DNA from 3 places in the Pantoea sp. X-Soil-TKNS-1211 genome. Region 3 is predicted to be linked to each of the others. Evidence: predicted binding sites of a transcription regulator. Region 3 holds the regulator's gene; each other region holds the start of a gene.

Region 1 (7,392 bases), on a different replicon from region 3:
AAAGCTGGCTTACGAGTTCTATCAACAGCGTGAAAAGCTACAAACCGATCACAAAGGAACCGACCTGCAGGACGTGGTAAGCCAGGCCGATCGCGAGGTGGAAGCCTTCGTTAAGTCGCGCATTGCTGAGGCTTTCCCGGAGGATGGATTTTTGGGAGAGGAGAGCGGCACAGCGGATGCGACAAGCCGGGTGCTGTGGGTGGTTGATCCTATCGACGGCACCAGCTGTTTTCTCAACGGCCTGCACACATGGTGTTTGTCACTGGCGATTGTCGTCGACAGCGAGCCGGTAATCGGCGTGGTGTATGACCCTAACCATCATGAGCTTTTTCACGCGCTTAACGGCCATGGTGCATGGCTTAACGATCGCCGGATTAAGCCGCATACGGCAGCCACGGTTGCGGGTGGTGTGATGGGGGTTGGAACCTCACACCGCGTATCGACCACTGATTTTCTGCCCTTCCTGGAGGCACTTTTGCAACATGGCGGCATGTTCGTACGCAACGGTTCTGGTGCGCTGATGAGCGCATGGGCTGCCGCTGGACGACTGATTGGCTATTACGAACCGCATATGAATCCGTGGGATGGCTTACCCGGCATCGTTCTGATGCGAGAAGCGGGCGGCACCACTAACGACTATCTGGCTGCTGAAGGTATCGCGCGCGGCAACCCGGTATTACTGGCAAGTAAAACGCTTTACCCACAATTAAAACAATGGGTTAAACAGCCCTTATTCTAACCTGCACGGCAGGGCTTCTGATTCTGTACTCTACACAACAATATGGATCCGGCCGTCAGGGATGATACAGCAATCAGCGGCACCTCCGTCTCTCGGAGATAGTACGATGTCTGGATTTCTCAATTTCTTCCGAGCCAGCCCGGAGAAACACGTTGGCGTATTCAATGAACAGCGTTTTCGCTTCGTGAGGTGGCAGACGTTTCTGGCAATGACAGTGGCCTACGTGACGTTTTATGTGTGCCGCCTCTCGTTTACCGTCGCCAAAAGCGCTCTGGTCGATCTCGGTATTTCGCCCTCAGAGCTGGGCATGATTGGTTCCGCGCTGTTTTTCAGTTATGCCATCGGCAAATTTGTTAATGGCTTCCTCGCCGATCACGCCAACGTGGTGCGATTCATGAGCCTGGGGCTGCTGCTTAGCGCAGGCATGAACCTGATGATGGGCATGACGACCAATGCCATGTTGCTGGCGATCTTCTGGGGTATTAACGGCTGGGCGCAATCGATGGGTGTCGGCCCGTGCGCTGTTTCACTGGCTCGCTGGTACGGCACCAAAGAACGCGGCACCTTCTACTCGATCTGGTCGACTGCACATAACATTGGTGAGGCCATGACCTATATGGTGATCGCTGCGGTGATCGCCGGTTACGGCTGGCATATGGGCTATCTCTCCACTGCGGCGTTGGGTGCAGTGGGCGTGGTGCTGATGCTACTGTTTATGCGTGATTCCCCGCAAAGTAGTGGTTTCCCGTCGATTCATGAGATCAGTAATGAACCGATGGAAGAAGAAGAGGCAAAAAGCTCTATTCTGCAAAACCAACTACTGGCATTGCGCAATCCTGCTCTCTGGACACTGGCACTGGCCTCTGCCTTCATGTACATCGATCGCTATGGCGTAAACTCGTGGGGGATCTTTTTTCTCCAGCAGGGGAAGGGCTACACCACAGTTGAAGCCTCTGCCATCATCGGCGTGAATGCCATTGCTGGGATTGTTGGCACCATTCTGGCCGGGATACTCTCAGACCGCTTCTTTGCCCGTAACCGCAGCATCATGGCAGGTTTCATCAGTTTGCTGAATACCGGTGGCTTTGCACTGATGCTGTGGTCACCCCATAGCTACTACACCGATATCATTTCAATGGTGATCTTCGGCGCTACGATTGGTGCATTGACCTGCTTCCTCGGTGGGTTGCTTGCCGTTGATATCTCTTCACGCAAAGCCGCAGGTGCGGCGCTCGGCACCATTGGCATTGTCAGTTACGCCGGGGCCGGTTTTGGCGAGTTCCTCACGGGGATCATCATCGATAAAACCTCGGTTATAGAAAACGGCAAAAAGATCTACGACTTTCACACGTTGTCCCTGTTCTGGGTGGCAGCCGGTCTCGTTTCCGCGTTGTTGTGTTTTGTCACCGCAATAATGGTGGCCAGACGTAATGCCAGCGAGCACCGCACCCTTTATTCATCTTAATTACCTCATTTAGGAAGACATTATGATGCCACGCAGACATCAGGCTGCTGCACACCTGTTCATTGCTGGAGCGTTGTGGTTAGGCGCAACACAGGCACATGCGGATGGACAGTATCAGCTGGAAAAAGTGGTCGAGTTAAGCCGCCATGGTATTCGTCCGCCCACACCGGGGAACCGTAAAGATATTGAGGCGGCAACTCATCGCACCTGGACAACCTGGACGACACAGGATGGTGAGCTCACGGGACACGGTTACGCCGCCGTGACCAACAAAGGGCGCTGGGAAGGTGAGCACTATCGTCAACTTGGGTTGCTTACTTCGGGCTGCCCGCAACCCCAAGATGTTTACGTGCGGGCGAGTCCGTTGCAGCGTACCCGCGCAACGGCGCAGGCATTAGTTGATGGCGCATTTCCCGGTTGTGGTGTCGCCATTCACCGCGTAGAAGGTGAAAACGATCCACTGTTCCAGACCGAAGCGTTCCCGGCGACCAACACCGATCCGGCAAAACAGTTGGCCGCTGTTCAGGAAAAAACGGGGGATTTAGCCGCGCGTCAGCAGGCTCTCAAGCCTGCCGTTCAGGCTCTTAAAAGCGCAGTATGTAGCCCCGATGCGGACTGCTCTTTCTTCGACAAGCCCTGGGAAATCAAGAAAAGCAAAAGCGGTAAGGTCTCCATTGACGGGCTTGGCGTGCTGGCAAATATGGTGGAGACGCTGCGGCTCGGATGGAATGAAAATCTCCCGGTGAGCCAACTGGCGTGGGGAAATATCACATCAGCCTCACAGATTACCGCTGTGCTGCCTCTGCTTACGGCGAATTATGATCTCGGGAATGACGTGCTTTATACCGCTCAGAAGCGCGGTTCAATCCTGTTGAATGCGATGTTGCAGGGGACAGAGCAGGGCGTCAACAAAACTGCTGATGCCATGCCGGATACACGCTGGCTAGTGCTGGTTGCGCACGACACGAATATAGCGATGGTGCGTACATTGATGGGTTTTAGCTGGACCCTGCCAGGATATACGCGCGGTAACATTCCGCCGGGCAGCAGCCTGGTGTTTGAACGCTGGCGTGATACGAAAAGTGGTGAGCGATTCCTGCACGTTTATTTCCAAGGGCAGAGTCTGGACGATCTACGTAACCTGCAAGCCGTCGATCAGGCGCATCAACTGTTGCGTGAAGAGTGGCGGCAGTCGGATTGCCGGGTCACGGATGTCGGAACATTATGTCCAATGAAGTCTGCCGTTCGCGCGTTGAGTAAAAACCTCGACAAAAGTACAATAACCTCTGTGAGTTATCCTTGATATAAGGTCGCCGCAAGGCGGCCTTTTCTTTAGCCAGAAGAGAGTCATATTAAAACCACTCCAAATTCCAGTGAAATGCATTGTCTTACTCTGTGATTAGTTACAACAAGCTAGTTGATTGTCATCAACCACAGACGTACTTCCGAATCCGCGATGCCTTTCTCCACCAAAAACTGTGCAGACCTCCGTGATTGATCCGCTGTAAAGCCGTGTTTACCGGGCCTTTGGCCCGGTAATAAAATAATTTCGTAATGTATGCTGTAACTATATAATTCTTGTTCCCGTTGGTAGGCCGCTAAACTAAACCGCCCCATACCAGACACAAACGTTAGTTAGTCACTACGTCTCCCACACCCGTTGAACAATCCGCCATTTATTTCCACAACTTATGTGCGATTTCCCGCAATTGCTGGGCGATATCTTGCAGGTTGGTCCCCTGTTCTTGCACTCCGCCAGTGGAGTGACGAACGATGAGATTTGCCGGTAACACTGACGAACTCCGTGCCACATCGCTGTGACCACTATCAAGCAGACGGCGCACCGCTTCTTTACCCTGCAAATCGAGGTCCAGCGAAACGGTGGTCAGTGCCGGATGGAAGAAGGAACTTTCATAGGTGCCGTCATAGCCTACCACCGACTTCTCGCCCGGAATGGCGATCTGGTGTTGATGGAATGCGCTCAACACGCCGAGTGCCATCTGGTCGTTCCCCACCAGCACCGCAGTGAAATTCGGCGTTTCACGTAACATCTGTAACGCACCTGCGTAACCGCTCTGTGCATCCCAGGTGCCATGAAATACTGTCACCGGCTTCAGTCCATAACTGCTGAGCGTGTCGATCCAGCTTTTCAGGCGCAGTTTTGCTGATACCGACGATTCCGGTCCGGCCAGCAGCGCAATCTCCCGATGCCCCAGTTCATAGAGATGTTTGACACTGGCACGGGTGCCGTCTGCCGGGTTAAACGAAACGTTAAACACAGAACTATAGGGGTCAACATCGAGGAACAGGCAGACGATGCTATCGTTGTCAGAGGCGATACGCTGCGCCTCTTCGGTCTCCAGCGGCACGTTGATAATCACTTTGTCCACCAGTTGCGACTTCAGTTCGTTGATGGCGAATTGAATATCCTGGTTGACGTTCTCATCGATCATTGAAATCAGCACCTGGTAATCATCAAGGTTTGCGTAGCGTTTCACCGCAGCCGCCACCTGCGAAGGTGCATGTAGCGCCAGAGATGTCGTCACCAGACCAATGGTCTGGCTTTGCTTACCCACCAACTGTTGCGCCAGCCGGTTCGGCACATAGCGCAATAACTCTATGGATTTCTCCACTTTTAAACGCGTGGTTTCGGATACATTGGCGGATTTGTTGAGTACCCTGGACACGGTCTGGTAAGAGACTCCCGCATGACGGGCTACGTCTTCCAGCGTTGCACTTTTAGACTTCATGGTCCGGTTCCTTATGTTGTTATGCGCCAAGTGTAACAGGGGCCACCGTAAAAAGACTTATCACACTCTTCCCCGCTTCATTTTCTCAAAATAAGTATGACGATCACAATACATAACTTTGTGAAGAAATTCGTCACTGGTAACAAAAAACGCTGATTTATTTGCAGTTAATCACACATTCACAATCGTTCGTTTGCCAGTTTTTACATTTAGGCATTTTATGTCCTCCATTATGTGAACGTAATACAAAACAATAAGAGGAATGATATGAACACTAAGCTACGCACTCTCACTCTTGCGTTAGCCTTTGCGCTAACTTCACCTTCACTGCTGGCTGAGACATCTGTACCAATCGACTTTCACGGTTACCTGCGAAGCGGGGTAGGTGTGTCCGGCGATGGAGGGTTGGTTGAGTGGCAAAAGAACAAACTGGGCCGTCTGGGTAACGAATCTGATACCTACGGTGAACTGGAACTGGGCTCCGAAGTGTATAAAAAGGACGAGGTGAGTTTTTACCTCGACACCATGGTTAGCATGGTTTCCGACGGTTCCAATGACAACGAAACCACCCTGGACGATGACGCACAGTTCGGCTTGCGCCAGTTGAACCTGCAAATCAAAGGGCTTATCCCCAACGATCCCAATGCGGTGATCTGGGGCGGTAAACGTTACTACCAGCGTCATGACCTGCACATTATCGATACTAAATACTGGAACATTTCCGGCTCCGGTGCCGGGATTGAAAACTACACCTTAGGGCCTGGCGCGGTCTCTGTCGCCTGGATCCGTGGTGACGCCAATGACGTGGATTACCGCGTCGATAATGACAATGACGTCAACATTAACTATATCGACGTTCGCTACGCGGGCTGGAAGCCATGGTCAGGCGCATGGACAGAATTCGGCATTGATTACGCCATGCCAAATCCGACGAAAAAACAGAAAGAGTACGGCGGATTATACGACGCAGATGACGGCGTGATGGTGACCGGTGAAATCAGCCAGGACATGTTTGGTGGCTACAACAAGCTGGTACTGCAATACGCCAACAAAGGGTTGGCGCAGAACATGGTGTCACAGGGCGGTGGCTGGTATGACATGTGGAATTATGTGAACGACGCCAGCGGCTACCGCGTGATTAACACCGGGCTGATTCCGATTACTGAAAAGTTCTCGATTAACCATGTTCTGACGTACGGTTCTGCAAATGACATCACGGAATATACCGACAAAACCCGCCTGGTCTCACTGGTTGGCCGTGGGCAATATCAGCTCACTAATTATGTGCGCCTGATCGGCGAAGCCGGTGCTTTCTACCAGAAAGACGACTATAAAAACGGCACTAACTACAAACAGGCCGGTGAAAAATACACCTTCGCGGTGGGTCTGGCAGATGGCCCTGAATTTATGTCACGCCCTGAATTACGTGTTTTCGCTTCGTATTTAAATGATTCGGAAGATGGTAAATCATTTGAAGATGGGACAAAAAATAACACGTGGAACTTTGGCGTACAGGTTGAGGCCTGGTGGTAAGCTATATCTTTGCACTCCGGTTACCGACTTTATTTAGCGCCTTTTAATATACAGCAATCTGATTTATTGCACTTCAACATGCATCTCCGAAACTGCCAGATGATTATCTGACAGAATTTATGTTGCCTTTACTTTCCTGTTGTCTTTTTCAGGATACCCTTACGGGTATCCTTTTTTTTATTTATCCACGCGGAGAGAAATGTTCATCAAGTAATTGACGTAGCGCATCTGACTGTTTGCCAAATATTGCATGCACCTGCTGGCCGAGAATAATCACGCCCAGCGCCCCTTCATTTTGCAGCGCCTGCGAATCCACAATAGCCAGATCTTTCACCGTTACCCGTAAACGTGTCAGACAGGCATCAACATTCTCAATATTCTCTGCACCACCAAATGCCTGCGCCAGCCGCTGGATCAAATGCAGCTCGGCATCGCTGATGGACACGGCAGCGCTATGTTTCGGTTCAGAGAAGTAGTGCAGGAAGGATTTAAGACTTACCATCATCGACTCCTGATTTTTGACAGGTAAAAAAAAGCCTGCCCGAATGGGCAGGCATATCAGTCAGACTTTACGCCTGACGGCGTACAACACGGCAGTCCCAGGGTGCCAGCAGCAACGGACCGCTGACGGGATCAGCCGACAGACAATCCTGGTAGCCTGGTGGCAGGGTAATCGTCTGTTGCTGGTCGCTAAAGTTCTGGATAAAGACAAACGTGGTTTCACCATCGGTGCGCGCAGTCGCCACGACACCCGGCGCTAAATCCTGGTCAATGACGCGCGGCAACGACAATTCGTCAATGATGCTGGCAAAGAAATCACGCTGGAACGTCATATCGTTGCGTGAAGCAACGTGCCACGCCTTACCTTTGCCGAAGTGATTAACCGTCACCGCCGGACGACCGGC
Region 2 (7,392 bases), on a different replicon from region 3:
ATCACCCAGCCATAAGGCGTTTTCGCGGTAAAGGGGTTCTCCTCCGGTCGGTACACACCGGGTTCGCCTAACATAATCTGCTGATCCCCGGCGCGTGGTGCGACATCGGAGGCATCACCCCGGCTGGCGGCGATAGTAGCAGTGGAGTAGTAGTTGATGGCGACAAAATCCGGGCGCGCGACGGCCAGTTGCGCGGCATCGTCCGGTAACATCTGAGGCGCCAGGCCGCGATCCTGTAAATAACGCAGGGCGAGGGCGTTGTAACGGCCATGCACCGCGACATCGAGAAAACTCCAGCAACGCAACGTTTCCCAGTTGTGCGCGGCAATGGCGTCCTCCGGGCGACAGGTGGCGGCGTACATTGACGTGGTGTTGATCGCCGGACCAATTTTTGCCTCGGGCAGCAACTGATGACAGCGCTGCATCACCTGTGCCTGCGCCACCAGCATGTGATGGCTTTGCTGATAGAGTGATTTTTTATCCGGCAACTCGCGCCCCGGCGGCGTACCAATCGCGCCGGGATGCAGAATCATGGTGTTCTGTTCATTAATCGTCAGCCAGAAACGCACCTTGTCGCCTAACGCGCTGAACAGCACATCGGCATAACGAACGAAGGCGTCAATGGTGTGGCGATTGAGCCAACCGCCTTTCTCTTCCAGTGCCCAGGGCAGGTCGAAATGGTACAGCGTGACGATCGGTTCAATGCCGTGTGCACACAGGGTGTCCACCAGGCGACGATAAAAGGCCAGGCCCGCCGGATTGACGTCGCCATCGCCATCAGGGATCACCCGCGACCAGGCAATGGAGAAGCGATAAGCTTTCAGGCCGAGCTGCGCGAACAATGCCACATCGCTTTCCATGCGTTGATAATGGTCGCTGGCGACGGTGAAATCTGCCTTGCCTGCCGGATGGGTCAACATATCCACCACTGACGGGCCTTTGCCGTCGCTGTCCCAACTGCCTTCCACCTGATAGGCCGAGGTGGAGGCTCCCCACAGAAAGCCGTCTGGAAATGAGGCTTGCGTCTGATAAATCATGCGGCCTGCTCCCTGATACTGAGTTCCATAATCGGCTGACCGAAATCGACCGGTGCTGCTGCGGCTGTGGTGATGGCATATTCATCGCTGTTAATCACTACTACCGGCGTGATCAGGTCGTAACCGGCGGCGGCAATCGCTGCCAGATCGAAACGCACCAGCTCATCGCCCGCCTGAACGTCGTCACCCACCTGCAAGGACGAACTGAAATGCTGGCCGCCCAGCGCCACGGTATCGAGTCCGATATGTACTAAAACCTCCATACCGTCGTCGCTCATCAGGCCAACGGCATGACAGGAGGGCAGGAACGTCATCACTTTGCCGCTCACCGGGGCTCGCAACACCCCCTCTTCAGGACGGATAGCCACGCCCTGACCCAGCAGACCGTTGGAGAACACATCATCTTTGACTTCAGCTAACGGCACCATCTCACCGCGCAGCGGGCTGATAATGGTGCCAGGCTTAAGGTTCACCGGAGCCGGAGCGGTTTTCAGGGGCGGGGTGTCAGCATCAGGAATATCGTCGAAGCCGAGGATCCAGGTCAGCGCGAAGGTGACGACAATCGCAATCACACAGGTGATCAAGGCGTGCACGATGTTCATCGGGTTGGCGCCGATGAAGGCAGGCAGGGCGGCCAGTCCGGGGGAGACGAACGCATAACGCACCAGGCCACTTAACCCGGCATAGATACCGGCACAGCCGCCACCGATCATCGCGGCGATAAGCGGTCGTTTTAACTTAAGGGTCACGCCATACAGAGAAGGTTCGGTAATCCCTAACAACGCGGTGAAACCAGCGGAAGACGCGAGCTGACGCAGGTTTTTATTACGGGTTTTCAGCGCCACACAAAGGGTTGCTGCACCCTGAGCGATGTTGGACGCCAGCATGCCGGGGCCGTTGATCATCTCAAAACCGTTCTTGCTCAACTGACCGGTGGCAATCGGCGTCATCGCCCAGGCGGTGCCGGTGATCACCAGGAAAGGTTGCAGTCCACCCATCAGCATCGGGATCAGCCAGCTGGCATGGCGGTCAATAATCACGGCACCGGCAGCGACGATATCGTTCAACCAGATACCCAGCGGGCCGACCACCACCAGCGCCAGCGGTGCTGTCACCAGCAAAATAATCATCGGTTTGACGAAGAACTTGATGATGGAAGGTGAAACGCGTTCGGCAAAGCGTTCGATGTACGACATCAACCAGACGGTAAGGATGATGGGTAGCACCGAACCGGCATAATCGGCCAGCTGGAACGGCAGACCGAGGAAATCCACCGGTTTGCCGCTGGCGAGCATTTTGCCAATGTCCGGATGCAGCAGCGCTCCGGCAATGGTCATCGCCAGAATCGCGTTACATTCGAATTTCAACGCAGCGCCATAGGCAAGCAGTACCGGCAGGAAGAAAAACGCCGCATCGGAGATGATATTCAGCAATTGCCAGGTTGGGCTGCTCTCGTTCATCACGCCGGTCAGTTTGCAGATCGCCAGTAATGCCTTAATCATCCCGGCCCCGGTAATCGCTGGGATCACCGGGGTGAAGGTGGTGGAGATCACGCTGATGATTTGAGAAATGATACCGCCACGCTCTTGTTTGGCCTGGGGCGTTACTGTGGTTTTGTTGCCGCTGGTGGCTTTTTCCAGCACGCGGAACACCCGTTGTACGTCATTACCCACCACAATCTGGAACTGTCCGCCGCGTTCGACCACGCTGATCACGCCGGGTAATTTTTCAATCTGCTCGCTATTCACGGCGGCACGATCGTTAAACTCCATGCGCAGCCGGGTGGCGCAGTGTGTCAGGGTACGAATGTTACCGCCCCCATTCACCAGACGCAGGATTTCATCAGCTAACTCGTTATGACTCATCATTTTCCCTTTTCGTTAAGGCAAAAAAAAAGACCAAAACAAAAATGCACTCCAGATAAGACTGGAGCAGGCATTTTTATTTTGGTCTTGCCTGCCGAAGCAGTAGCACGCCGCAATAAAACGTATGTGGATGTTGCGCCGGGAGTATTCAGTACGCCCGCCAACATTGGCAATAACTAATAATAAAAATTGTGAAGCGGCGCAATCATTTCTCGATGGGGGCGTGTGGGACTATGGTGTTAAACAAGCGTTAACCATATGAGAATTTTATTGTTACAGTGGTGAAAGGCTGGCGGGGGGTGAAGTTTGCCGCTGCAAAGGAGATACAGGTAATAGGAAAATCGTTTCTCCAATGTTGTTCCTGGTTTGTCAGCGATTTGGGTTCACCATCTTCACCAGCGCCAGATCCTTATCCAGCAGATACGGGCGCAGATAGCCCACCGTATTCGACAACAACAACACATCCTGATGCAGCCTGATATGCAGCACCTGTTCGACATAGCGTCGCCGCACCTGCATCCGCTGCCAGACTTCCGGGTAACTCGCGGCAATCTCCTGTTGCAGCTGCACATCGGCCAGCGCCACCGTATCTTCGATGCTACATCCACCGTAGCCCGGCACCGAGGGGATGATATCGATCTGCAATAACATGCCACTGCCCAGTACCGCGGTGGATCCTGCACTGACAGGTGAACAGAGCCACTCTTCATCGGCAACCAGATGGCCCGGATTCAGATGCCAGTGCCAGGTCTCCTTCGGCAACACGTTTTCCACTGTCTGATAGAGTTCGCCGCCGGTGATGCCGCATTTGAGACTTTCCAGCCAGGTGACGACCGTGTGGTAGTAAGGCTCCGCCACACGCGTGAGATAATCCGCTACCTCCACGGGGAGATCGCTGGCAGAGGCGGCAATATACGCTGCCCTGCTGCTCAGTCCCCCTTTGTAGCCGACCGTCAGGGAAAACCGGTCGCCCAGCGCAATCAGTTTGTCGCGGGGATAAAGGGTGGCATGGGAGAAACGATCGCCGGTGGCGGCGATGCTGATCACGGTATTAGGCTGTCCCGCCGCCGCCAGCCGTTGCCCAATGGTTTTTTCGCTTTGGCCGATTTCAACAGCATTCAGCGCGCCGAGCAGGCTGCCCGACGCCAGATTGGCACCGTATTCATAGAACGCCACTTCCGCCGCGCTGTTACGGATGCGCACCCCGTCATGTGGGGAGATAAACAACCCGGTCGCGTTGCTGACATGCTGTTTGCCACCGGAGGCCTGAAACACGGCGTCCGCGACAAATGCCGGGACATCAAACATTGCGAGATCGGCGAACAATTTCCAGCCGACGATCCCGCTGCGACTCGTTGTGCCAATACCACAGCTTTCCAGCAGCTTGTGTAGCGGTTGGTCGCCGTCCATTGGTTGATTCGGCAGGGAGAATACCGGGGCGTGCAGGCAGTTGCCGGGGTTGCGGGCAAAGGGCACCAGCTTGAGATTTTCATTGCCCATGATGTAGTTGAGGAGGCCGTCCGCGCTAACTACCAACAGCGCTTCCTCAAAACGTGGGATAAAACCGGCTAGATACTCAAAGTTGCCGCCATGTTCTTTATCGGCGTAGATGACCAGATAATCCAGTCCTCGTGTATTCATCCGCTCCAGCAGGTTCGCCAGACGCTGGTGCATCACAGCATCCGGGATAACCACGGAAGTCGCATCCTGAAATGTCGCTGGGGCCGGTATGCTGGTGAGCCTGTAATGTTGCTGCTGCGTCATGATCCGTCTCCTCAAACCTGTGGTTTCAGCGTGGAATGATCAAGTTTCCGCGCAGCGTATAACAACCCAACATGTCTTGCGTCTTTCTGGTCAGCCAGCCAACAATTCTGGCGGCCATCGCATCCAGTGAATACTCAATTGCCGGGATGGTGGGAACACCAGGTAAATGCACCGAACCCGCCAGGCTGAACACCATGATGTCACCCGGCACGGATTTATTAAAGGCCTGTAACTGGGTGATGACCTGTTGTGCTTCCTGATCGTTGGCCGTCAACAACGCATTAAAATTCAAGGTGCTGGCATTGTTGAGTAGCACCTGTAGGGCGACCGATGATGAGGGCGCATCCATAAACACCAGATTACGATTATAGGGCAGAAGGTTATTTTCCAGCGCGAGTTTATAACCGCCAAGTACCTGCTCGCCGGCGCTGCCGACCTCAGGGTAGATCAACGCAATCTGACGCTTACCTTGGCTGATCAGATAGTTACAGGCAGTCTCAGCGGCAAAAGCGTGGTCAAACTGGATGCTGTTGGGCCAGTCAGTTTCGGCACAATCGACAAGGATCACATTATCATCCAGGATATCGAGTGGGAAGCGTGCGCCAATGATCAGCACGTCATCGCACAACCCACAGCTCAGTTCATCGAGCGCATGTAACACATCGGCTTTGTTGTTGGCGAAGCGCAACAGGAGATGTTTCTGGTGCTGGCTGAGTTGTTTTTCCAGTGCATACAGGTAGCCCGTGGTTTGGTTGATGTTTTCCTGGGCGCAGATGACGCCAATACAACCGGTTGACTGGCTGAAGAGTGACTGAGCAATAACGTTAGGTCGATATTTGAGTTCTTCAACCGCTTTCAGCACTGCCTGACGGCTGGCTTCCTTTACCCCGCGCGAACCACTCAACACCCGAGAAACCGTGGCTTTTGACACCCCGGCTAAGCGCGATACATCGTTGATCGTAGACATCTTTCTCCCCGGAAACCCTGAGTAAACTTTAGCCAACAGAAGTATAGCGACTTCCCTTATGCTTGGAAACCGGATTTCCATTTTCGCTCAAATTCACCATCCTCCGTAGCGGCGCGATTTATCGCGCGTCTTTTTGGCATAGTTAAATATCGCGCGATAAATCGCGCCGCTGCGGTTGAAATTATGAGGTTTTGTGATGCAATTCTAATAAAAAAACCGCCGATTTATCAGAAATTGATGCAGGTCACACTTCCCTTAACCTTTCATGGAAACCGGTTTCCGTATGATATCCAATCGTAACCACATTGAGGCATATCTTTGAAGGATGGATGGCGATGATCAGGATTATGTTGTGTTGTTCGGCGGGGATGTCTACCAGCATGCTGGTACGCAAGATGAAAGAAGTGGCGCAGGAACGAGGCCTGGCTGTCGAGATTGATGCGTATGGCGTGACCGAATTTGACGAGCAGTTTGCGCGTTATCAGGTCGTGTTACTGGGTCCGCAGGTGAAATACATGCTGAAAACGCTGGCGGACAAAGCGGCAAGCGCCGGAATCCCCGTCCAGCCGATCGAAATGATGGACTACGGTATGCAGCGCGGTGACAAGGTGCTGGATTACGCTCTTGCGCTTATTGAGGCGGCTCACTAAAAAGGTGAAGGTATGAGTTCGTTATATCAGTCGATGATTGGCGTGATCGAAAAAGCGATCACGCCACTGGCCGGACGTCTCGGGCAACAGAAATACATCATAGCGATCCGCGACGGCTTTACCGCTGCGCTGCCGTTTATGATTATCGGTTCTTTCATGCTGGTATTTATCTTTCCGCCGTTCTCGGCCACCACCACCAACGGCTTTGCCCGTGCCTGGCTGGATTTCTCCGCGACCTATCGTGAACAGCTGATGCTGCCGTTTTACCTCAGCATGGGCGTCATGACCTTTTTTATCTCGGTGGGGATTGGCGCAAGCCTCGGACGGCAGTTCTCGCTCGATCCGGTGATGTCGGGATTGCTGGCCTTTATGGCGTTCCTGCTGGTGGCCGCGCCTTACTCCAACGGGACCATCTCCACAGCCTATCTTTCGGGTCAGGGGATTTTTACCGCGTTGATCACCGCAATTTATTCGACGCGTGTTTATGCCTGGCTGAAGCAAAACAACATCACCATCCGTTTGCCCAAAGAAGTGCCCACCGGCGTGGCGCGTTCCTTTGAAATCCTGATCCCGGTAGTGGTGATCATTGGCACCCTGCATCCGCTGAATCTATTTGTCCAGGCGCAGACCGGGATGATTATCCCCGAAGCGATTATGCACCTGCTTGAGCCGCTGGTGTCCGCGTCTGATTCACTACCCGCGATCTTGCTGTCGGTGCTGCTTTGCCAGTTGTTCTGGTTTGCCGGTATTCATGGTGCGTTGATCGTCACCGGGATTATGAACCCGTTCTGGATGGCCAACCTCTCGGCCAACCAGGCGGCGCTGGCGGCAGGCACCGCGTTGCCGCATATCTATCTGCAGGGGTTTTGGGATCACTACCTGTTGATTGGCGGTGTGGGTTCCACCTTACCACTGGCTTTCCTGCTGTTGCGCAGCCGTGCCACCCATCTGCGTACCATTGGCAAGATGGGCATCGTACCGAGTTTCTTCAACATCAATGAACCGATTATGTTCGGTGCGCCGATCATTATGAATCCGATGATGTTTATCCCGTTTGTCTGCGTGCCGATGGTTAACGCCATCCTTGCATGGACCGCTACCAAAATGGG
Region 3 (7,392 bases):
AAAGGAATTAAAAATTATCCCTAATGAAAATCGGTTCTTAGATCATCATCAGGCAAGGCTATGCAGAATACGCAAATACAAAAAAGGCGCGTTGCACGCGCCTCGGGTTAACTCAGTGCCAAATCAACAGTACGCAGGCGGCGGTCAGGATCCCCATCGCCAGGTTAAAGATTTTCCAGGCTCGCGGGCTGCGCAGCAGGCGGCCAATCATCGAGCCGAAACCCATCCAGATCACCCCGGAGACCACATTCACCAACGCCATACCGATACTGATGGCCACCACGGAGTGCAGATAAGCCGCACCTGCCAGACTAAAGCTGGCTACCGCGCCCAGCGCCATGAGCCACGCCTTCGGGTTAATCAGTTGCAGTAAGCCCCCCTGCCAGAACGGTGTGGGCACCGGCGGGGCCGAATCAGTATCCAGTTGTTCATACTCGGCGGTGGCGATTTTCCATGCCAGCCACAGCAGATACAGGCTACCGGCGATTTTCAGCACCAGGTGCAAGGCAGGATAGAGTAGGATAAGACCACCCACGCCAAAGGCCACCATCAGCAGCATGACCTGCATACCGATCATGATGCCAATTAACAACGGGAAGGTGCGCAGAAAGCCAAAGTTGGCAGCGGAGGCGGTAAGTAACATATTATTAGGCCCTGGCGTGATCGCAGCGACCCAGAGAAAGCCCAGCATTGACAAAAACAGACTCAGTTCCATGTTGATTCGGGTGCTCCTCACCCAGGAAAGCCAAAAAACCTATCGAAACTATCAGCGAGATATGCATCAGACAAGCGTTTACCACAGTAATTTTGACTCCCCGCCCGAAGAGGACTTCATTCCTCTCAGCGGTTTTCGCAATCCGCATCTGCAAACTCTGCTGCCGCGTCTGCTCAGGCGGCGCGTTACCCTGCGCCCGCACTGGCAACGCCTCGATTTGCCGGACGGTGATTTTGTCGATCTCGCGTGGAGTGAAGACCCGGTTCAGGCCGCACACAAACCGCGCATGGTGTTGTTCCATGGTTTAGAGGGCAGCTTCCACAGCCCCTATGCGCACGGACTGATGCAGGCATGTCAGGCACGCGGTTGGCTGGCGGTGGTGATGCATTTTCGTGGCTGTAGCGGTGAGCCGAATCGGCTGCACCGTATTTACCACTCGGGCGAAACCGAGGATGCCAGCTACTTCCTGCGCTGGCTCAAGCGCGAATGGGGTGATGTGCCAACCACTGCGGTCGGGGTGTCGCTGGGCGGCAATATGCTGGCGTGTCTGGCCGGGCTGGAGGGGCATGATGCGCCCCTTGATGCAGCGGTCGCGATCTCTGCGCCCCTGCTGCTGGAACCCTGTAGCCAGAAACTGGAGAATGGCTTCTCACGTTTTTATCAGCACTACCTGCTGACGCAGCTGAAAAAGAACGCCAAACGCAAGCTGAAAGCCTGGCCCGGCACGCTGCCGGTGGATTTACGTCAACTGCGCGCCCTGCGCCGTCTGCGTGACTTTGACGACGCCGTCACCTCTCAGGCGCACGGTTTTGTTGATGCCGGCGATTATTATCATCGCGCCAGCGCCATGCCGCTGCTGACCGGCGTGCGCAAACCGCTGCTGATCATCCATGCTAAGGATGATCCCTTTATGACCGACGCGGTGATACCGCAGCCGGAGCAACTATCGCCCTCGATTCAATATCAGCTAACGCAACAAGGCGGCCATGTTGGCTTTGTCGGCGGTACACTGCTACGCCCGCAAATGTGGCTGGAACAACGTGTGCCGCAGTGGTTATCAACTTATCTGGATGTGTGATCGTGATTATTCCGTGGCAACAACTCGACCCCGAAACGCTGGAAAACCTGATTGAAGCCTTTGTGTTACGCGAAGGCACCGACTACGGTGAACAGGAGCGCAGTCTGGCGCAAAAAGTCGCTGATGTACGTCACCAGCTGGAGCGCGGTGACGCGGTGCTGGTATGGTCAGAACTGCACGAAACCGTCAATATCATGGCCCGCGGTGAATTTCGCGGCTAATGCACATCCCGGCTTTTCGTGCTAACAATGCTCATCGCCGGACTTCACAGGGAGCTTTGTTATGTCAGCCAGGCATCCGATCATTGCCGTCACCGGTTCCAGCGGTGCCGGAACCACCACCACCAGCCTTGCCTTTCGCAAAATATTCCAGCAGTTGAATCTGCATGCTGCGGAAGTGGAGGGTGACAGTTTTCACCGCTACACGCGCCCTGAAATGGATATGGCGATCCGTAAAGCGCGCGATCTTGGCCGCCACATCAGCTATTTCGGGCCAGAGGCGAACGATTTTGGCCTGCTGGAGCAGACCTTCAGGCAGTACGGTAAAACCGGTCTCGGCCAGTCGCGCAAATATCTGCACACTTATGACGAAGCCGTGCCATGGAACCAGGTGCCAGGCACCTTCACCCCGTGGCAGCCGCTGCCGGAAAACACTGATGTGTTGTTCTATGAAGGCTTGCATGGCGGCGTGGTGACGCAGCAGCACAACGTGGCCGAACATGTCGATTTACTGGTGGGCGTAGTGCCGATCGTCAACCTTGAGTGGATTCAAAAGCTGATTCGCGATACCAGCGAGCGCGGCCATTCCCGCGAAGCGGTGATGGATTCGGTGGTGCGTTCGATGGAGGACTACATCAACTTCATCACCCCGCAGTTCTCACGTACCCATATCAACTTCCAACGCGTGCCGACCGTTGATACCTCCAATCCGTTTGCCGCGCGTGAAATTCCGTCGCTGGATGAAAGCTTTGTGGTGATCCATTTTCGCGGGCTGGAAGGCATTGCCTTTCCCTATCTGCTGGCGATGATTCAGGGTTCTTTCATTTCACATATGAACACCCTGGTGGTGCCCGGCGGCAAGATGGGGCTGGCGATGGAGCTGATTATGACGCCGCTGGTGCAGCGACTGATTGAAGGCAAACGGATCGAATAATGTAGCGGCGCGATTTATCGCGCAAGATGGTGCGCGCTGCGGGAAAAATCCGCGCGATGAATCGCGCCGCTACGTTCGAGCTAGAGTTCGATAACCTCGTAGCTGTGGGTGATTTCTACTGCTTTACCCAGCATAATCGCCACCGAGCAATATTTTTCTGCCGACAGGTCAACCGCCCGCGCCACCGCTTTATCACCCAGCGCTTTGCCGCTGACAATAAAATGCAGGTTGATAAGTGTGAAAATGCGTGGCGCTTCTTCACGACGTTCGGAGGTGAGTTTTACCTCACAATCCACCACATCGTTGCGCCCTTTTTGCAGGATGGACACTACGTCAATCGCGCTGCAACCGCCTGCCGCCATCAGCACCATCTCCATCGGACTCGGTGCTTTGTCGCCCGAATTGCCATCCATTAATATCTGGTGACCTGATGAGGATTCTCCGAGAAAGGTAAGCCCTTCCACCCATTTAACCCGTGCCTGCATTATTCTTTCTCCTGAATCGGCTGATTTGCCGCCAGAGTACGCTTTCACCTGAGAAACAGCAATCCAGACTAATCGCCCTTTTGCTGAAGCGAGACAACAGAAGACAGCTAGCAAAAGCTGTGCTACAAACAGTGCTGAAAATATTTTCGTCGCAATAGACGAAGGCGGGAAGAATCAGAAGCCTGGCTTAAGAGTCCACCCGAATAATTTTCCTTTACAGGAAGCGCTCTACGATTTCACCGCCTGACAGGGAAAACTGCCCCCTGTGTTTTGGGCACGATTACAACAGAGGATAATAGCGAATGGTTCTCGGCAAACCGCAAACAGACCCTACACTCGAATGGTTCCTGTCCCATTGCCATATTCACAAATATCCATCCAAAAGCACCCTGATTCATCAGGGTGAGAAAGCGGAAACGCTCTACTACATCGTGAAAGGTTCCGTTGCGGTACTGATCAAAGATGAAGAAGGCAAAGAGATGATCCTCTCCTATCTCAACCAGGGGGATTTCATCGGCGAGCTTGGCCTGTTTGAAGAAGGTCAGGAACGTAGTGCCTGGGTACGAGCTAAAACTGCCTGCGAAGTGGCTGAAATTTCCTACAAAAAATTCCGTCAGCTGATTCAGGTAAACCCGGATATTTTAATGCGTCTTTCGGCGCAGATGGCACGTCGCCTGCAGGTGACATCAGAAAAAGTAGGCAACCTTGCCTTCCTTGATGTGACCGGTCGCATTGCGCAGACGCTGCTCAATCTGGCCAAACAGCCTGATGCCATGACCCACCCGGACGGGATGCAGATCAAAATCACCCGTCAGGAAATTGGTCAGATCGTCGGCTGCTCACGTGAGACAGTTGGCCGTATTCTGAAAATGCTGGAAGATCAAAACCTGATCTCCGCACATGGTAAAACCATCGTCGTTTACGGCACCCGCTAATTTCTTCTCACCCACGGCGTGATGGCAGCATCGCGCCGTTTTTGTCTGCGATGAGCTGATGTGGCGTCGAATCATCTATCATCCCGAAGTTAACTACGCCCTGCGGCAAACGCTGGTGCTGTGCCTGCCCGTGGCTCTCGGCTGGCTGTTTGGCGACCTGCAAAAAGGCCTGCTGTTTTCCTTAGTACCCGCCTGTTGCAACATCGCTGGCCTCGATACGCCGCATAAGCGCTTCTTTAAACGCCTGATTATTGGCGGTTCCCTGTTTGCGACCGGCAGCTTTCTGATTCAATGGCTGACGGATTATCACGTCCCTCTGCCGTTGATTCTGTTGGTGCTGCCGTTGTTAGTGGGCGTGACCGGTGAGATCAGCCCGCTGCATGGCCGTTTGTTACCCGCCACACTGATCGCCTCCATCTTTACCCTGAGCCTGGTGGGACGCATGCCTGTCTGGGTGCCACCACTTCTCTATATCGGTGGCACCTTGTGGTACGGGCTGTTTAACTGGTTCTGGTTTTGGCTGTGGAAAGAGCAGCCAATGCGCGAGTCGCTAAGCCTGCTGTACCGTGAGCTGGCGGATTATTGCGATGCCAAGTATACCCTGCTGACGCAGCTGACTGACCCGGAGAAAGCATTGCCGCCGCTGCTGGCACGCCAGCAGAAAGCGGTCGATCTGATCACCACCTGTTATCAGCAGATGCATATGTTGTCGGCCAGCCGTGATAACAGCCATAAACGCCTGACGCGCGCCTTTCAGGTGGCGCTCGATTTGCAAGAACACATCTCCGTCAGCCTGCATCAGCCGGAAGAAGTGCAAAAGCTGGTGGAACAGAGCCATGCCGAGGCGGTGATTCGCTGGAATGCCAAAGTCATCTCGGCTCGTCTGCGCCTGCTGGCTGATGCCATTCTGTATCACCAATTGCCGGAACGGTTTCAAATGGATAAGCAGCTGGGGGCGCTGGAAAAAATTGCCCGCCAGCACCCGGATAATCCGGTGGGTAACTTCTGTCTGTATCACTTCAGCCGCATTGCGCGCGTGTTGCGCACCCAGAAACCGCTGTATACCCGTGATCTGATGGCCGACCGCCAACGGCGTCTGCCATTTTTTCCGGCGTTGCGCAGCTATCTGTCGCTGAAATCACCCGCCTTACGCACCGCTGCACGTTTTGCCGTGATGCTGATGTTTGGTAGCTCGCTGGCGCTGTTCTTCAATATCCCCAAACCTTACTGGATTCTGATGACCACCATGTTCGTCAGCCAGAATGGCTACAGCGCCACGCGGGTGAGGATTCAACACCGTGCGCTCGGCACCTTTGCCGGATTGTTGATTGCTGCCGCCTCGTTGCGGCTTGCCGTGCCGGAAACCATCACCCTGTTGTTTATGCTGGCGATCACCCTCGCCAGCTATCTGGTGACGCGCAAATATTACGGCTGGTCGATGATTGGTTTCACGGTAACTGCGGTGTATTCGCTCCAGTTGTTGTCGCTCAATGGAGCACAATTTCTGCTGCCGCGCATGCTGGATACGCTGATGGGGTGTCTGATTGCCTTTGGCGGCATGATTTGGCTGTGGCCACAGTGGCAAAGCGGGTTGCTGCGTAAGAACGCACACGATGCGCTGGAAGCCGATCAGGAAGCCATGCAGCTATTGCTTGGACCGGAGCAATCACCGGAGAAGCTGGCCTATCAACGTATCAATGTCAACCAAGCGCATAACGCGATGTTTAACTCGCTAAATCAGGCGATGACCGAGCCAGGTTTTAACTCCCAGTATCTGAAGGATATGCGGCTGTGGGTGACGCACAGCCAGTTTATCGTCGAACATATCAACGCCATGACCATCCTGGCGCGCGAGCATACCATGCTGACACCCAAGCTGGCGGAACGTTATCTGCAATCCTGTGAAATCGCGTTACAGCGCTGCCAGCAGCGGTTGGAGCATGACGGCCCCGCTAACGACAGCAATATTCTGGAAGCGCCGGAAAACATCAATGAGGGGGCGGTGACGATTGTCGAGCAGCACGTGAAGCGCATTCTGCAACATCTGAACGTGATGCACACCATCTCTTCTCTGGCATGGAGCCAGCGACCGCATCATGGCCGCTGGCTGACCGGACTACGGGTGAAAAACTGAGTTACGCCGCCAACACCTTCTCGATGGCTACCGCGAACCGCGCCATACCCTCTGCGATATCGGTCGGTTCAATCACCAGTGACGGCACAAAACGGATCACCTCGTTGCCAGCAGTCAGGATCATCAGACCTTCGGCGGCAGCGGCATGCAGAATATCGCGCGCCTTGCTGGCATGCTGCGGCTTCAGCGCTGCACCAATCAACAAACCTTTGCCACGAATATCTGTGAACAGGTCAAATTTGCTGTCCAGCGCTTTCAACGCCTCGACAAACTGCTGACGACGTGACTCAACACCTTCCAGCACTTCAGGGGTGTTGATGATATCGAGGGCAGTTTCGGCAATCGCACAGGCCAGCGGGTTACCGCCGTAGGTGGTGCCATGTACGCCTGGTGCCATCACCGAGGCGATTTCATTGGTGGTCAGCATCGCGCTCACCGGGAAACCGCCGCCCAGCGCCTTCGCCGTGGTGATGATATCCGGGGTGATGCCGTAATGTTCATAGGCAAACAACTTGCCGCTACGGCCCATGCCGCTCTGCACTTCATCCAATACCAACAGCGCGTTGTGCTCATCACACAAAGCGCGCAGACCCTGCATAAACTCCGGCGTAGCAGGCATCACACCGCCTTCGCCCTGAATCGGCTCAACCACGATAGCGCAGGTGTGATCGTCGATCACCGCTTTTACCGCCGCCAGATCGTTAAAGGGAACATGCACGATATCAGCCGGTTTCGGGCCAAAGCCGTCGGAGTATTTCGGCTGACCGCCAACCGACACGGTGAACAAGGTGCGTCCGTGGAAGGCGTTATGGAAGGCGATGATTTTGCTTTTGAACGGGCTGTGTTTTTTGCAGGCGTAGTAACGTGCCAGCTTAAACGCGGCTTCGTTGGCT

The links. Region 3 encodes CRP, which controls carbon source genes, mostly activating them, when cyclic AMP is high. Its sites were predicted from a motif close to ATGTGANNNNNNTCACAT; they were not measured.
Region 1: the regulator CRP is predicted to act here: its motif matches at 5,114-5,131, upstream of AC6I8W_RS26175 (maltoporin).
Region 2: the regulator CRP is predicted to act here: its motif matches at 5,866-5,883, upstream of AC6I8W_RS27040 (PTS sugar transporter subunit IIB).

The regions. Positions count from the first base shown of each region.
Region 1 is NZ_AP035956.1:294,271-301,662, reverse strand. Features, by position in the region: gene AC6I8W_RS26195 (inositol monophosphatase family protein) at 1-739, shown strand, start outside; gene AC6I8W_RS26190 (MFS transporter) at 846-2,204, shown strand; gene AC6I8W_RS26185 (histidine-type phosphatase) at 2,227-3,507, shown strand; gene AC6I8W_RS26180 (LacI family DNA-binding transcriptional regulator) at 3,881-4,954, opposite strand; gene AC6I8W_RS26175 (maltoporin) at 5,222-6,487, shown strand; gene AC6I8W_RS26170 (PTS sugar transporter subunit IIB) at 6,669-6,989, opposite strand; gene AC6I8W_RS26165 (beta-galactosidase) at 7,057-7,392, opposite strand, start outside.
Region 2 is NZ_AP035957.1:81,522-88,913, forward strand. Features, by position in the region: gene AC6I8W_RS27020 (glycoside hydrolase family 1 protein) at 1-1,037, opposite strand, end outside; gene AC6I8W_RS27025 (beta-glucoside-specific PTS transporter subunit IIABC) at 1,034-2,902, opposite strand; gene AC6I8W_RS27030 (M24 family metallopeptidase) at 3,272-4,666, opposite strand; gene AC6I8W_RS27035 (LacI family DNA-binding transcriptional regulator) at 4,692-5,633, opposite strand; gene AC6I8W_RS27040 (PTS sugar transporter subunit IIB) at 5,969-6,283, shown strand; gene AC6I8W_RS27045 (PTS sugar transporter subunit IIC) at 6,296-7,392, shown strand, end outside.
Region 3 is NZ_AP035953.1:4,011,582-4,018,973, forward strand. Features, by position in the region: gene AC6I8W_RS18980 (LysE family translocator) at 113-715, opposite strand; gene AC6I8W_RS18985 (hydrolase) at 777-1,793, shown strand; gene AC6I8W_RS18990 (YheU family protein) at 1,796-2,014, shown strand; gene AC6I8W_RS18995 (phosphoribulokinase) at 2,076-2,945, shown strand; gene AC6I8W_RS19000 (OsmC family protein) at 3,026-3,430, opposite strand; gene crp (cAMP-activated global transcriptional regulator CRP) at 3,733-4,365, shown strand; gene AC6I8W_RS19010 (YccS/YhfK family putative transporter) at 4,424-6,499, shown strand; gene argD (bifunctional acetylornithine/succinyldiaminopimelate transaminase) at 6,501-7,392, opposite strand, start outside.